DNA from 3 places in the Mesorhizobium sp. M2E.F.Ca.ET.209.01.1.1 genome. Region 3 is predicted to be linked to each of the others. Evidence: predicted binding sites of a transcription regulator. Region 3 holds the regulator's gene; each other region holds the start of a gene.

Region 1 (4,190 bases), on a different contig from region 3:
ATCGACATCATCGGCGGCGTCACCATGAAGGCGTGGCCGTCATAGGCGCCGTCCGGACGCTGGCCGAGGCCGGGCTTCCAGTTGGTCGCCGGGCGGATGAGGTCGGCAAGCCGCTCGAGGATATCGACGCGCACGGCGCGGCGGCCGAGATTGCGGTAGCCGGCGAGCTTGTAGAAGGTCTTGTCGAAAGCCGGGTCGATGACGACCGAGGTGCGGCCGGAGGCCAGCGCATGCACCACATCGCCGAAGCCCGGCTTGTCCTTGCCGTCGTTCTTCAGCGCCCATAGCAAGGTCACCAGGCCGGCCGGAGCCGGCTTGATCAGCGCCGGCACGAAGACATGGTAGGCGCCGAAGCGCACGCCGAGCCGGCGCAGCGCGGCGCGGCCTTCCTGATCGAGCGACTTCATCTCCTCGGCGATGTCGCGGCGATTGATCAGGCCGAAATGCTCGACGAGCTGGAAGGCGATGCCGCGCGCGATACCGGTGAGCTGGTCGGCATTCTTCAAATCGACCAGAGGCTTCAGCAGCGACTCGATCTGGAAATTGACGAAACGCTCGGCGCGCGCCGCGACCTTGTCGCGGGCAGGGCCGGTCAGTTGCTCATCGGCAAGCAGGACAAGGCGCGGCTTCAGCGCCTCGTCACCGCCGACCAGCGTGCCGATCGGCGCGCCGATCCAGCGCAGGACGCCGTCGGAGCCCAAGGCCAGGTCGCCATTGGCGCAGGCGGCAAAGCGTTCGGCGCGCGCGTCGAACTCGGCCGCGAGCGCCTTCTGGGCGGCGGTGCGCACCGCCTTGGCGTCTTCGCCGCCGGCGCTTTGGTCGGCGGTGAAGCGGAACCCTTGCAACTCGCCGACATGATGGCCTTCGACGAGGACGGTTCCGGTTGGGCTGATTTCGGCTTCAGGCATGGTATTTTCTCTAAGGCGCCGCATGAGGACGGAAGTCCTGCGGTCTACGAAGCGTTTCGTCAACCGCTCATGCAGCGCATCCGACAATCTGTCTTCGATTTCGCGCGTCTTTTCCTGCCAGTGTAGCTGATCGGCCAGCCATCCAGGGCGGTTGGAGACGAAAGTCCAGGTGCGGATCTGTGCGATCCGGTGCGAGAGCGTGTCGATATCGCCTTCGGTCGTATCGGCGCGCCGCACCTGCTCGGCCATGTAATTCTCATCGACATGGCCATGGCGCGCAAGGTCCATATAGATGGAGGCGATGAGGTCGGCGTGCTGGGCCGGCGCGATCTTGCGGTAGTCGGGGAGCGCGCAGGCTTCCCAGAGCAGCGCGACACGCTCCTTGCCGGTGGCCAAAGCGCGAATGTCGCCGTCCTTCGACAGATGCTCCAGCGCCTGCGCGTCGACAGCCGGCAGCGCCCGGGTCAGCCCCTCGACCGGCGCATTGGTCTCAGTCGAGCGCTTGAGCGCGTCGAGGCTGGAAAAATCGAAATCGGCGGTGCGCCATTGCAGCACCTTCACCGGGTCGAAATCATGCGCCTCGATCTTGGCGACCAGATCCTCGTCGAACGGGTCGACCTGGCCGGTGACGCCGAACGTGCCGTCGCGCAGGTGCCGGCCGGCGCGGCCGGCGATCTGGCCGAGCTCGGCGGCGGTCAGGTTGCGGTATTGGTAACCGTCGAACTTGCGGTTCTGGGCGAAGGCGACATGTTCGAGGTCGAGGTTCAGTCCCATGCCTATGGCGTCGGTCGCGACGAGATAGTCGACGTCGCCGGACTGGAAGATCTCCACCTGCGCGTTGCGGGTGCGGGGACTGAGCGCGCCGAGCACGACGGCCGCACCGCCCTGCTGACGGCGGATCAGCTCGGCGATGGCATAGACCTCGTCGGCCGAGAAAGCGACGATCGCCGTGCGCCGCGGCAGCCGGGTCAGCTTCTTCGACCCGGCATAGGCGAGATGCGACAGGCGCGGCCGGGTCACCACGGAGACGCCCTTCAAGAGCTTCTGCAGGATGCCATGCATGGTGGCCGCGCCCAGCAGCAGCGTCTCCTGGCGGCCGCGCAGATGCAGGATGCGATCGGTGAAGATATGGCCACGCTCGAGGTCGCCGGCGAGCTGCACTTCGTCGATGGCGACGAAGGCGGCGTCGGTCTCGCGCGGCATCGCCTCGACGGTGCAGACCGAATATTTCGCGCCGGCAGGGACGATCTTCTCCTCGCCGGTGATCAGCGCCACCTTGTGGGCGCCGACCTTCTCGCAGACGCGGGCATAGACCTCGCGGGCGAGCAGCCGGAGCGGCAGGCCGATAATACCGGTCTCATGCGCGACCATGCGCTCGATGGCGAGATGGGTCTTGCCGGTGTTGGTCGGGCCGAGCACGGCCGTCACGTCGCGGCCCGAAAGGATCAGTGGCTGGGAATGTTTCGGCTGAATGTTCATCGGCTCGGAAATAAGGTTTCTGCCGCTTGCAGTCTGGAGCACGGCGGTGCCGCCGCGTGTGACAAGGGACACATAGGGACTTCGGGCGGGAAGAGAAAGCGGAATGTTCCTTCGAGGACAGGCAGGGCCGGTCGGGGCAGCCAAAATCGGTCGTTGTTAACGGCTGGAACGAGTCTGGAACGAATCAGCGACGAATCGCTGACTCGATCTGATTCAGGTTTTGTTCACGGCTATATGTGGATTTTTTGACAGCGAGTCTCACCACATGCTGAATCGGGAAACTGGCCCGATTCATGCCTTGCCTCCGCCGGATCGAGCCGCCGTTAACTTTTGCCGGTGAACGGTCGGGATCGATTCGAGGGCCATCGTCAAGGTTATGAATTTGTTGATTTTTCTTAATCGCTTTTAACGATTTGGGTAACGTTTTCGCTTCCCGCGGTTAACTTTCCGGCCAAAGCCAGAACGAATCGGCGACGAATCGGAGATGCAGGAAGTTTCACGGTTTGTTCACCCCTAGATATGGTGTTGTCCACAGCTTACCCACCGAGGATTCACAGCTTGTGAAGGGGTTGTGCACAGAGCGCGGCCGGGCCGTTAACTTTTGCGTCCCGAATTGAGGCAAGTTGGAGCGAATAGGGAGTAGCGAATAGGGAATAGGGGATAGAAATCTGATAGCCGTCGCGCTGACGCCGCCGTTCTTCCCTATTCGCTACTCCCTATTCGCTACTCCCTATTTGCTACTCGCTAACAGGAGCCGCCATGGCGACAAATGCTGTCAGGCGAAGTACTGGCCGCCATTGGCGGTGATGGTCGAGCCGGTGATGAAGCCGGCCTCGTCGGAAGCCAGGAAGACGACGCAGCGCGCGATCTCTTCCGGCTCGCCGAGGCGGCCGACGGGGATCTGCGGGATGATGCGCTCATTGAGCACCTTCTCGTCGATCGCCTTGACCATGTCGGTGGCGATATAGCCCGGACAGATGACGTTGACGGTGATGCCGGCGCGGGCGCCTTCTTGTGCGAGCGCCTTCGAGAAGCCGATGTCGCCGGCCTTCGACGCCGAATAGTTGACTTGGCCGGCCTGGCCCTTCTGGCCGTTGATCGAGGAAATGGTGATGACGCGGCCGAACTTGCGATCGCGCATGCCGCCCCACAGCGGGTGCGTCATGTTGAAGACGCCGGAGAGGTTGGTATCGATCACTTCCCTCCACTGCGCGGGCGTCATCTTGTGGAACATGGCGTCGCGGGTGATGCCGGCATTGTTGACCAGCACCCCGACCGGACCGAGATCGGCTTCGACCTGCTTGATGCCGGCGGCGCAGGCCTCGTAGTCCGCGACGGACCATTTGTAGACCGGGATGCCGGTCTCGGCCTTGAATTTCTGGGCCGCCTCGTCATTGCCGGCATAATTGGCCGCGACCGAATAGCCGGCGTTCTTCAAGGCGACCGATACCGCAGCACCAATGCCGCGCGATCCGCCGGTGACGATTGCTACTTTGCTCATGTGGTCCTCCCTTTGAAATCGTCTGAGCCAATAGGGAGTAGCGAATAGCGAGTAGGGATTTGATGTCCCGCCGCGCGCGTCGCTTCTTCTTCCCTATTCGCTACTCCCTATTTGCTATTCGCTCACAGCGCTTCCACGCACATGGCGACGCCCATGCCGCCGCCGATGCACAGCGTGGCAAGGCCCTTCCTGGCACTTCTGCGGCGCATCTCGTAAACCAGCGTGTTGAAGATGCGGGCGCCGGACGCGCCGATCGGATGGCCGATGGCGATGGCGCCGCCATTGACGTTGACGATCGAGGG
Region 2 (4,190 bases), on a different contig from region 3:
ACCTGCGTCAAGGCATTGGCCGCATCCTCGTCCGACGAGACGAAATCGCCGGTCAGGACGCGCAGTTCCTCGACGGCCCTCGACATCGGCACCACGCGCCCGGCCGAACGGTCGCTCGCGCATGCGTCGATGACGCACAGAAGATCGATGAGTTCGAAATTGTCCATGGCGGCCTCCGCTGGGCCATCCCTTCGCTCAGTCAACGGCGTGAGGCGCGGACCGGTTCCCGCGCCGGCTTCATCCTTGCGGCCTTGCCGGCGCGAGCTTGAGGTCGAAGCGGGCCGGCAGGCATGGCTCGACACAGGCCCTGCGCACCGATCCGGTTGCCATGGTATCGATTGGAAGAAGGACTATCATCTGGGCATGGCGTTGCGGCCAGAGCGGCCTGCCGAAGAGGAGGAAGACGCCGCCGATCATCAGCGCCAGGAGCAGCGCGGCAAACAGGTTCGCGATCATGTTGCCGGGTTGCACGGCAGCAACTCCAAGTCGATTTCCAGAGGGAATGGAGTGCCCATCACATCGCAGGAATGATGGGCACTCCGTGGTCGACCGCCGATGAAGGGACTTTGTCCGGCGGCTTGCTAGTCAAATGAATTGATGGCGCTCTTGTTGCTCGAAAATCTGCGCCTCGGGCCTCTGCGCTCGACGCATGAGACTTCAGTCCGAACAAGGCCTCGGACCGTCGCCCGAAGGCCCGAACAGTCGTTTTCGGCTGCCGTTGCCCGGCCCTCGAAATCGGCGAAAGGAGAAAAGACATCGCCGACTGACGGCTTCACCTTTTGACAGGCCGCACCAACTGTTGCTCCTTCAATTCAACGTAGAATTCAGGCCTCGAGGTCCATCGGCTGATGACCGGGCTGCTGGTGCCAAAGCACCTGGCGATAATCCGTCAGTTCGACGACCTGCGTGCAGACCGGACAGATGTAGCTGTCGCAGCATTGGCGAAGCGCCGGGGAGCCGCGGTGAGCGGCAATGACCGGCGGACGCGAATAGGCTTTGACGGCTTGATCAAGCATGGTTTCCTCCTGGTGGTTGTCGATTATCCCCGCCCAAGGTTCCTCCCTGGCCGACATGTCGCGCCGCCGTGGCACTCGGCCAGCGGTGAAGCAGGTTCGGCATGAGGCTGATGGGGGAACGCACGAGGCCGCGACGATAGCGCCTTGATTGTTGCCGAGGGTCGCATCGAATTCTCTCCCTGTCGGGCGAAAACGGATGGGTCCCTCAACCACCGCCGTGCCAGCGCCAGAACAGGAAAGCACCGGCGACCAGGTTCCGCATTAACTTCCGATAAGGCGCCAAAAAAATCTTCGAGCGCCGGGAGCGCTCAAGTATTAGCGACTTCTCATAATAAGGCGTATGATTCCGGTTGCGGTCGCCGACGATCGCAACGTCGGGCGCCGCTTCACATGGGAGGGAAACCATGGCCGAAGTTGCAATGCAGGTGACGAAACTCGAATCCAAATCGCACAACAATCCCGACGAGGTCCGCGCGCCCGCCAAGACGCGTGTCGAGATCGTGCGGCTGCCGGGCTACACGCTGGGGCGGATGAACATGCAGCCGGGCTGGAAGTGGTCCGAATGCGTCAAGCCGGTGGTCAAGACCGAGAGCTGCCAGGTCTCGCATGTCGGCTATGTCGTATCCGGAGCGATCACCGTGCGGATGACCGACGGCACGCAAAAGACCTTCGAGGCCGGCACTTCCTACACCATCCCGCCCGGCCATGACGCCTGGGTGGAAGGCAACCAGCCGTTCCAGTGCATCGAGGTGTTGAGCGCCGAACAATACGCCAAGCCGGCGTAGCGCAGACCTCGCCCTCATTTCGGCAGTGGAGAACGGGGCGCCGTGGGCGGCGTTCCTGTCGAGTTCGCACGATCTGATTCAGGGGTGATCTCAGGCTGCGGTCCATTCGCGGCTGTAGCTTCAGGTTGTGGAAACTTGCACGCTCAAGCGTGGCGGCTTGACACGGAGCTTCTTTTGTTCTCTTTATGTTCTATAAATTCCCCTTACAAAAGACGCAGCTAATGCTGCAATGCCACACAAATGGCCATGGGAGCGCGCGATGGCCGCCACGAATGAAGCTGCGGCCGCCACCATTTTGCATGCCGATCTCGACGCCTTCTACGCCTCCGTCGAGCAGCTGCTCGATCCGTCATTGCGCGGCAAGCCGATCGCCGTCGGCGGCGGCGTGGTGCTGGCGGCTTCCTATGAAGCCAAGGTGTTTGGCGTGCGCGGCGGCATGCCCGGTCGCAAGGCGCGCGAGCTCTGCCCGCAGCTCATCTTCGTCGGCGGTCATTTTTCCGAGTACCAGCGCCTCGGCGACGCCGCGATCAAGGTGCTCGACGATTTCACGCCGGTGGTCGAGCGCATCTCGATCGACGAGGCTTTTGCCGACGTCGCCGGCTGCACGCATCTGTTCGGTCCGCCGCAGGAGATCGCGCGAAGAATCCGCGAGCGGGTAAAGGCCGAGCTCGGCCTGCCGATCTCGATCGGCGTGGCGCGGACAAAGCATCTCGCCAAGATCGCCTCGCAGGTGGCCAAGCCGGACGGGCTGGTGGTGGTCGAGCCCGGCACCGAGCTTGCGTTCCTACACGACCTGCCCGTCACGCTGATGTGGGGCGTCGGCCCGGCGACCAAGGCTAGGCTCGCCGAGATCGGCGTCGAGACCATCGGGCAATTGGCGCGCACCCATAGCGGCGCGCTGGAGCGGCTGATCGGCCACGCCGCCGGCCAGAAGCTTGCCGCGCTCGCCTGGAACCGCGACCCGCGCAAACTCGAGACGCATCGGCGCGCGATTTCCGCCGGCGCGCAATCGGCGCTGGGCAGGAAGCCGGCGGTGCCGCGCGTCTTCGTGCCGACGCTCTTGCATCTGGCCGACCGCGTGGCGAGCCGCCTGCGCGCCAAGGACCGGCCCGGCCGCACGGTGACGGTGCGGGTGCGCTTCGCCGATCTGCGCGCCGTCACCCGCTCGGTGACGCTGGAGCAGCCGATCCAGGCGACAGTGATGCTGGCCGAGATCGCCGAGGAGCTGGTGCGCGGCGTGCTGGCCGCCCATCCCGGCGAGCGGGACATATCGCTGCTCGCCATCTCCGTTTCGCATCTGGAGGAGCATGCCGAGTTGCAGCTCGAACTGCCACTCGGCCTGACGGATGAGAAGCGGAAGCCCGGCAGCCGCAAGGGCCTCGCCCGCTTCGGCGCCGACCGCGCCATCGACAAGATCCGCGAGCGTTTCGGCCGGCAAGCTGTCGGCTACGGCACGGTGGCCTTGGAAGGCCCGCGCTCGGTGCCGGACGGATTCCGGGAGCTGGCGGAGAAGGAGCTGTAGAGGGCGGAGTGCTTAATTTCCCCTTTCGGGCGAGATCAGCAGCTTCGTCGCTTTCGCCGATCACCAGCACACCCCCGAAGGTCCGCGATTCCGCCGCTTGCCAGAATGGCCGCGCTGGGCTGGATTAGGCGCCGGAACAGCCATGCCCGAACGATCGGAGTCATTCATGGCCAGTGAGACGGCAGCGCCCGATACCGGGGCGGCGCCAGGCGGCGCGGCCAGCACCGACGGCAAGGCCGAGCGCTACGACCTCGGCCTCTGTCTGTCGGGCGGCGGCTACCGGGCCATGCTGTTCCACGCCGGCGCGCTCTGCCGTCTCAACGAGGCGGGATTGCTCCAGAAGCTCGACATGGTGAGCTCGGTTTCGGGCGGCTCGATCGCGGCCGGGCTGCTCGCGGTGCTCTGGCCACGCTTCGTCTTCGCGGGCGGGGTCGCCACCAACTTCGATATCTATCTGCACAGGATCCTGGAGTTCTCGCAGGTCTTTCTCGACGCGCCGTCGATCCTCAAGGGCTTGCTCAACCCGTTTTCGAGCGCCGCGCAAGAAGTCGCCGCCTGCTACGAGCGGAATTTGTTCGACGGCTCCAGGCCGATGTTGAAGAACCTGCCGGAAAAGCCCTGGTTCGTGTTCTGCTCCAGCAATCTTGGCACCGGCTCGCTGTTTCGCCTGTCGCGGCGCTACATCGCCGATTACCGCATCGGCGTCGCCTACCAGGCCGACCTGCCGGTCGCGACCGCGGTGGCCGCCTCGTCGGCCTTCCCGCCTTTCCTGTCGCCGCTCCGGCTCGACCTCACGCCCTTCGCGTGGAAGAACGACAAGCTCGACCCGGGTGTCGGCCCGCCGGTGCCGGCTTCCCGCGCTGTACT
Region 3 (4,190 bases):
TGCTGGGTTCCGAAATCCAGACACGGCTGACCGGCCGCCTGGTCACCGCCGAAGCGATGGCCAATGGCCGTGTGCGGCTGACCATCGACGTCATGTCCGCCGAGCATCCGACGCTGCGCTACGCGCCGGACCGCGTTCGGCTGTCGGCGCGCAGGATCCCGCCCGGCATGACGGCCGGGTCGATGCTCACCGGCTATGTCAAGCTGCTGCCGCCGACCGGCCCAGTTCGGCCGGACAGCTACGACTATTCCTTCGATAGCTATTTTGCCGGAATAGGTGGCAGCGGTTTTTTCCTGGGCGACCCGAAGCTGATTGCACCGACTCCGTCTGCGCCAACGGGGGTGCTGTTGGGCGCAAGCATTGCATCGGCCATAGAAAACGCGCGCGAAGGGATCGCCGACCACATCCGGAGCAGCATCGGCGGGTCCGAAGGCGAGATCGCGGCGGCGCTGATCGTCGGCGTGCGCGCCGGCATTCCGGAAGCGATCAACGAGTCGATGCGACGCACCGGCATCTACCACATTATCTCGATCTCCGGTCTGCACATGGCGCTGGTGGCCGGCACGATCATGTTCCTGCTGCGCGGCGCTTTCGCGCTGTTTCCGGATTTCTCGTCGCGCCGCCCGGTGAAGAAATACGCCGCTGCGATCGCGCTTGCCTCGATTGCCGCTTACCTCGTCATCTCCGGCATCGTGGTGGCGGCCGAACGGAGCTTCATCATGCTCGCCGTGATGCTGATCGCGGTGCTCTTTGACCGCGCGGCGCTGACGATGCGCAACCTGGCGATCTCGGCGATTGCCGTCATCCTTGTGTCGCCACATGAAGTGGTCGGCCCGAGCTTCCAGATGTCCTTCGCCGCCACCGCTGCCTTGGTCGGGGCCTATGCCGGCTTTGCCGACTATCGCGCCGGCAAAGCGACCGCGCCGCTGGCAAAGCATTCGTTCCTCGGATACCTGTCGCGAAAACTGGCGGTTGGCGTGGGTGGCGCCGCTGTAACCTCGCTCATTGCGGGCAGCGCGACATTGCTGTTTGCGATCTGGCATTTCCAACGCGTGTCGCCGCTCAGCCTGCTGGCCAACCTCGCGGTGATGCCGATCGTTTCGCTGATCGTCATGCCGTTCGCCGTGTTGAGCGCGCTCGCCATGCCGTTCGGCTTCGACGGTCCCTTCCTCTATGTGATGGGCAAGGGACTGACAGCGATGATTGCCATTTCGGCATGGATTTCCGAGCGCTCGCCGGTCGATGCCGTGGGATTGATCTCGATCCAGTCGGTGCTGCTGGCGACAATCGCGCTGGTCATCGCGACCATGGCCACCACCTGGCTAAGGCTCGCCGCTGTTCCCTTCGCCCTCGCCGCGCTGCTGGCGATCCCGCATGTGCGCACGCCGGATGTGCTGATCTCGGAGGATGCGCATCTGGTGGCGATGCCGATCGGCGGCGGCGAACTTGCCGTCAACCGCGAACGCTCCAACGAGTTCACCACCGACAATTGGAAGCGGGCGCTGAAAGCCGAGGAAATCGTGCCGCCGGAGACGTTTGCCAAAGACGCTCTCGACATCGCCGATCCTGTCGACCTGCCACCAGGATCGCCCTTCTATTGCACCGGTGACCTCTGCATCGGCCGGCACCCTTCCGGCGCGATCGTCGCGCTTGCCGAAAACCGCGACAGCGCCCGGCCTGCCTGCGGCTTTGCCGACCTCATCGTCATCAACGATGCGACGGCCTACAATCCCTGCTGGGATCCGCGTGTGCTTGTCGTCACCAAGCGCCAGCTGGCGCGTGACGGCAGCGCCGCCGTCTTCTTCGATCCACAATCGGCAACGGCCCGCCCAGCCATCCAATATGCCGTCGAAAAGCCATATCGGCCCTGGCACGAGCAGCGCAAATACTCGCGCGAGGCGAGGGGGCTGCCGCCTTATGAAAAGCCCTGAGAGGGCCAAGCCCTCGCAGCCGGATCAGTAGCGCCTGATCAGCCCGACGAGCTTGCCCTGCACCTTGACCCGATCCGGTCCGAAGATCCGGGTCTCGTAGGCCGGGTTGGCAGCCTCCAGCGCGATCGAGGCGCCCTTGCGGCGGAAGCGCTTGAGCGTCGCTTCCTCATCGTCGACCAGCGCCACAACGATCTCACCCGGGCTCGCCGTGCTGGCGTTACGGATGATGACGGTGTCGCCGTCGAAGATCCCGGCCTCGATCATCGAGTCGCCCTTGACCTCCAGCGCATAATGCTCGCCGCCCATGATCATGTCCGGCGGCACCGAGATCGAATGCGTCTGGTGCTGGATGGCGTCGATCGGAACACCGGCGGCGATTCGGCCCATCACCGGAATGGACACGGCCGAAACGGCGTCGTCGTCATTGCTCGGCGTCGGCGTACGCGAAGGCGCTGCCGGCTTGACCTGGCGGCTTAGATTGCCCTGGCCGCCCTGGATGACGCTTGGCGAAAATTTCCTTGCGGCATTCAGGCCGGGCGCGATCGAGTCGGGCAGCCGCAAGACCTCCAACGCGCGCGCCCGGTTTGGCAGCCGGCGAATGAAGCCGCGTTCTTCCAGCGCCGTGATCAGCCGGTGGATGCCGGACTTCGAGGCCAGGTCCAGCGCTTCCTTCATCTCGTCGAAGGATGGAGGAATCCCGCTCTCCTTCAGGCGTTCATGGATGAACATCAGGAGTTCATGTTGTTTGCGCGTCAGCATTGGCGGCCCCCATGGGTTCCGAAACCAGAATCAGAAAAACAAACCCAGAACAAACACTATCTGTTCCAGTTGTGTTCCGCAACCGTTTAAAGTTTAATGAATTTCTTAAGGCTGCCGAAAGAATGTTGCATCCGACGGTGCCCGGCCGCCGGCGGCTGGGCTGTGTCATTGATTCCGCTCGATTTTGCAATTCTCCTTAAGCTGAAATTGAGAGGCGACACCGTCGCTGAGGCACCGAGGGTTTCGCGTCGGCTCATTCATGCATGCACCGTACCGTGAACGAAACGAACCCAAAATGCCAACCTTGGCGACGATTCCGGCCCTCAGCCTTTGCCGTCTATGGACCAGCTAACACAGGACAGAAGGTTCTTGCCGTGCCGCTGACGGTGATGAGACAACTCCTCGGTCGCCTGAGGATGTAGCGGCACGGTTCGAAGCGGAGGCGGTAGCACAATGAGGGGAATTCCCGATCTTGCCGAGGTCGAGGCAATGGATGCCGCGGACCCGCTGCGCGCCCTGCGCGATCGCTTCGTTCTGCCGGAAGGGGTGATTTACCTCGACGGCAATTCGCTCGGCGCTGCTTCAATCAACGTCTTCAGCGAGATCGAGAAGTCAGCGAAGCAGGAATGGGCGCGGGATCTCATCCGCGCATGGAACACCGCCGGCTGGTTCGACATGCCTGTCCAGCTGGGCGACCGGCTCGGGCGTCTGATCGGCGCCGCGCCTGGCCAGACGGTGGTGTGCGACACAACCTCGATCAACATCTACAAGGTCCTGCATGCGGCGCTCGCGATGCGGCCCGAGCGCCCGGTGATCGTTGCCGAGGGCGACAGCTTCCCGACCGACCTCTATATGGCGGAAGGGGTGGCCTCGACGCGGCCCGGCACGGTGCTGCGGCTCGAAGGCGTCGATGCCCCGACGATCGAGGACCTGATCGACGACGATGTTGCCGTCATCCTGGTCAACCACGTCAACTACAAGTCCGGCCGGCTGCGCGACATGGCCGCCCTGACCCGCAAGGCCCATGACGCCGGTGCGCTGATCGTCTGGGACCTCTGCCACACGGCCGGCGCCCTGCCGGTCGATCTCGACGGCTCGAATGCCGATTTCGCGATCGGCTGCACCTACAAATATCTCAATGGCGGGCCGGGCGCGCCGGCCTTCATCTATGCCGCGACCCGCCACCATGGCGACATTAGCCAGCCGCTGAGCGGCTGGTGGGGGCATGCCAGGCCGTTCGCGTTCGAACAGGGTTATGCCGCCGGCTCAGGCATCCGGCGGTTCCTGTGCGGAACGCAGCCGGTGCTGTCGATGCGGGCGCTGAAAGGCGCGCTGGATCTTTGGGACGAAGTCGACCTGACGGCCGTGCGCGAGAAGAGCGTCGCGCTGACGGATCTGTTCATCCGCCTTGTCGAAGCTAGATGCGGCGCGTTGGGTCTCGAGCTGGAAGGCCCGCGCGACGGCGCCGAACGCGGCAGCCAGGTGTCGTTCGCCCATCCG

Evidence for each region. The regulator LexA, encoded in region 3, represses DNA repair genes until DNA is damaged. The targets are predictions, from matches to a motif close to TGTTCNNNNTGTGTTCNG.
Region 1: the regulator LexA is predicted to act here: its motif matches at 2,552-2,569, upstream of EN852_RS32235 (helicase-related protein).
Region 2: the regulator LexA is predicted to act here: its motif matches at 1,977-1,994, upstream of dinB (DNA polymerase IV).

What each region holds. Positions count from the first base shown of each region.
Region 1 is NZ_SADP02000031.1:9,006-13,195, forward strand. Features, by position in the region: gene EN852_RS32235 (helicase-related protein) at 1-2,387, opposite strand, end outside; gene phbB (acetoacetyl-CoA reductase) at 3,163-3,888, opposite strand; gene EN852_RS32245 (acetyl-CoA C-acetyltransferase) at 4,011-4,190, opposite strand, start outside.
Region 2 is NZ_SADP02000004.1:384,540-388,729, forward strand. Features, by position in the region: gene EN852_RS11005 (hypothetical protein) at 1-167, opposite strand, end outside; gene EN852_RS11010 (polymerase) at 238-471, opposite strand; gene EN852_RS11015 (hypothetical protein) at 825-1,016, opposite strand; gene EN852_RS11020 (cupin domain-containing protein) at 1,421-1,801, shown strand; gene dinB (DNA polymerase IV) at 2,061-3,323, shown strand; gene EN852_RS11030 (patatin-like phospholipase family protein) at 3,490-4,190, shown strand, end outside.
Region 3 is NZ_SADP02000034.1:12,238-16,427, reverse strand. Features, by position in the region: gene EN852_RS33260 (ComEC/Rec2 family competence protein) at 1-1,931, shown strand, start outside; gene lexA (transcriptional repressor LexA) at 1,956-2,690, opposite strand; gene kynU (kynureninase) at 3,144-4,190, shown strand, end outside.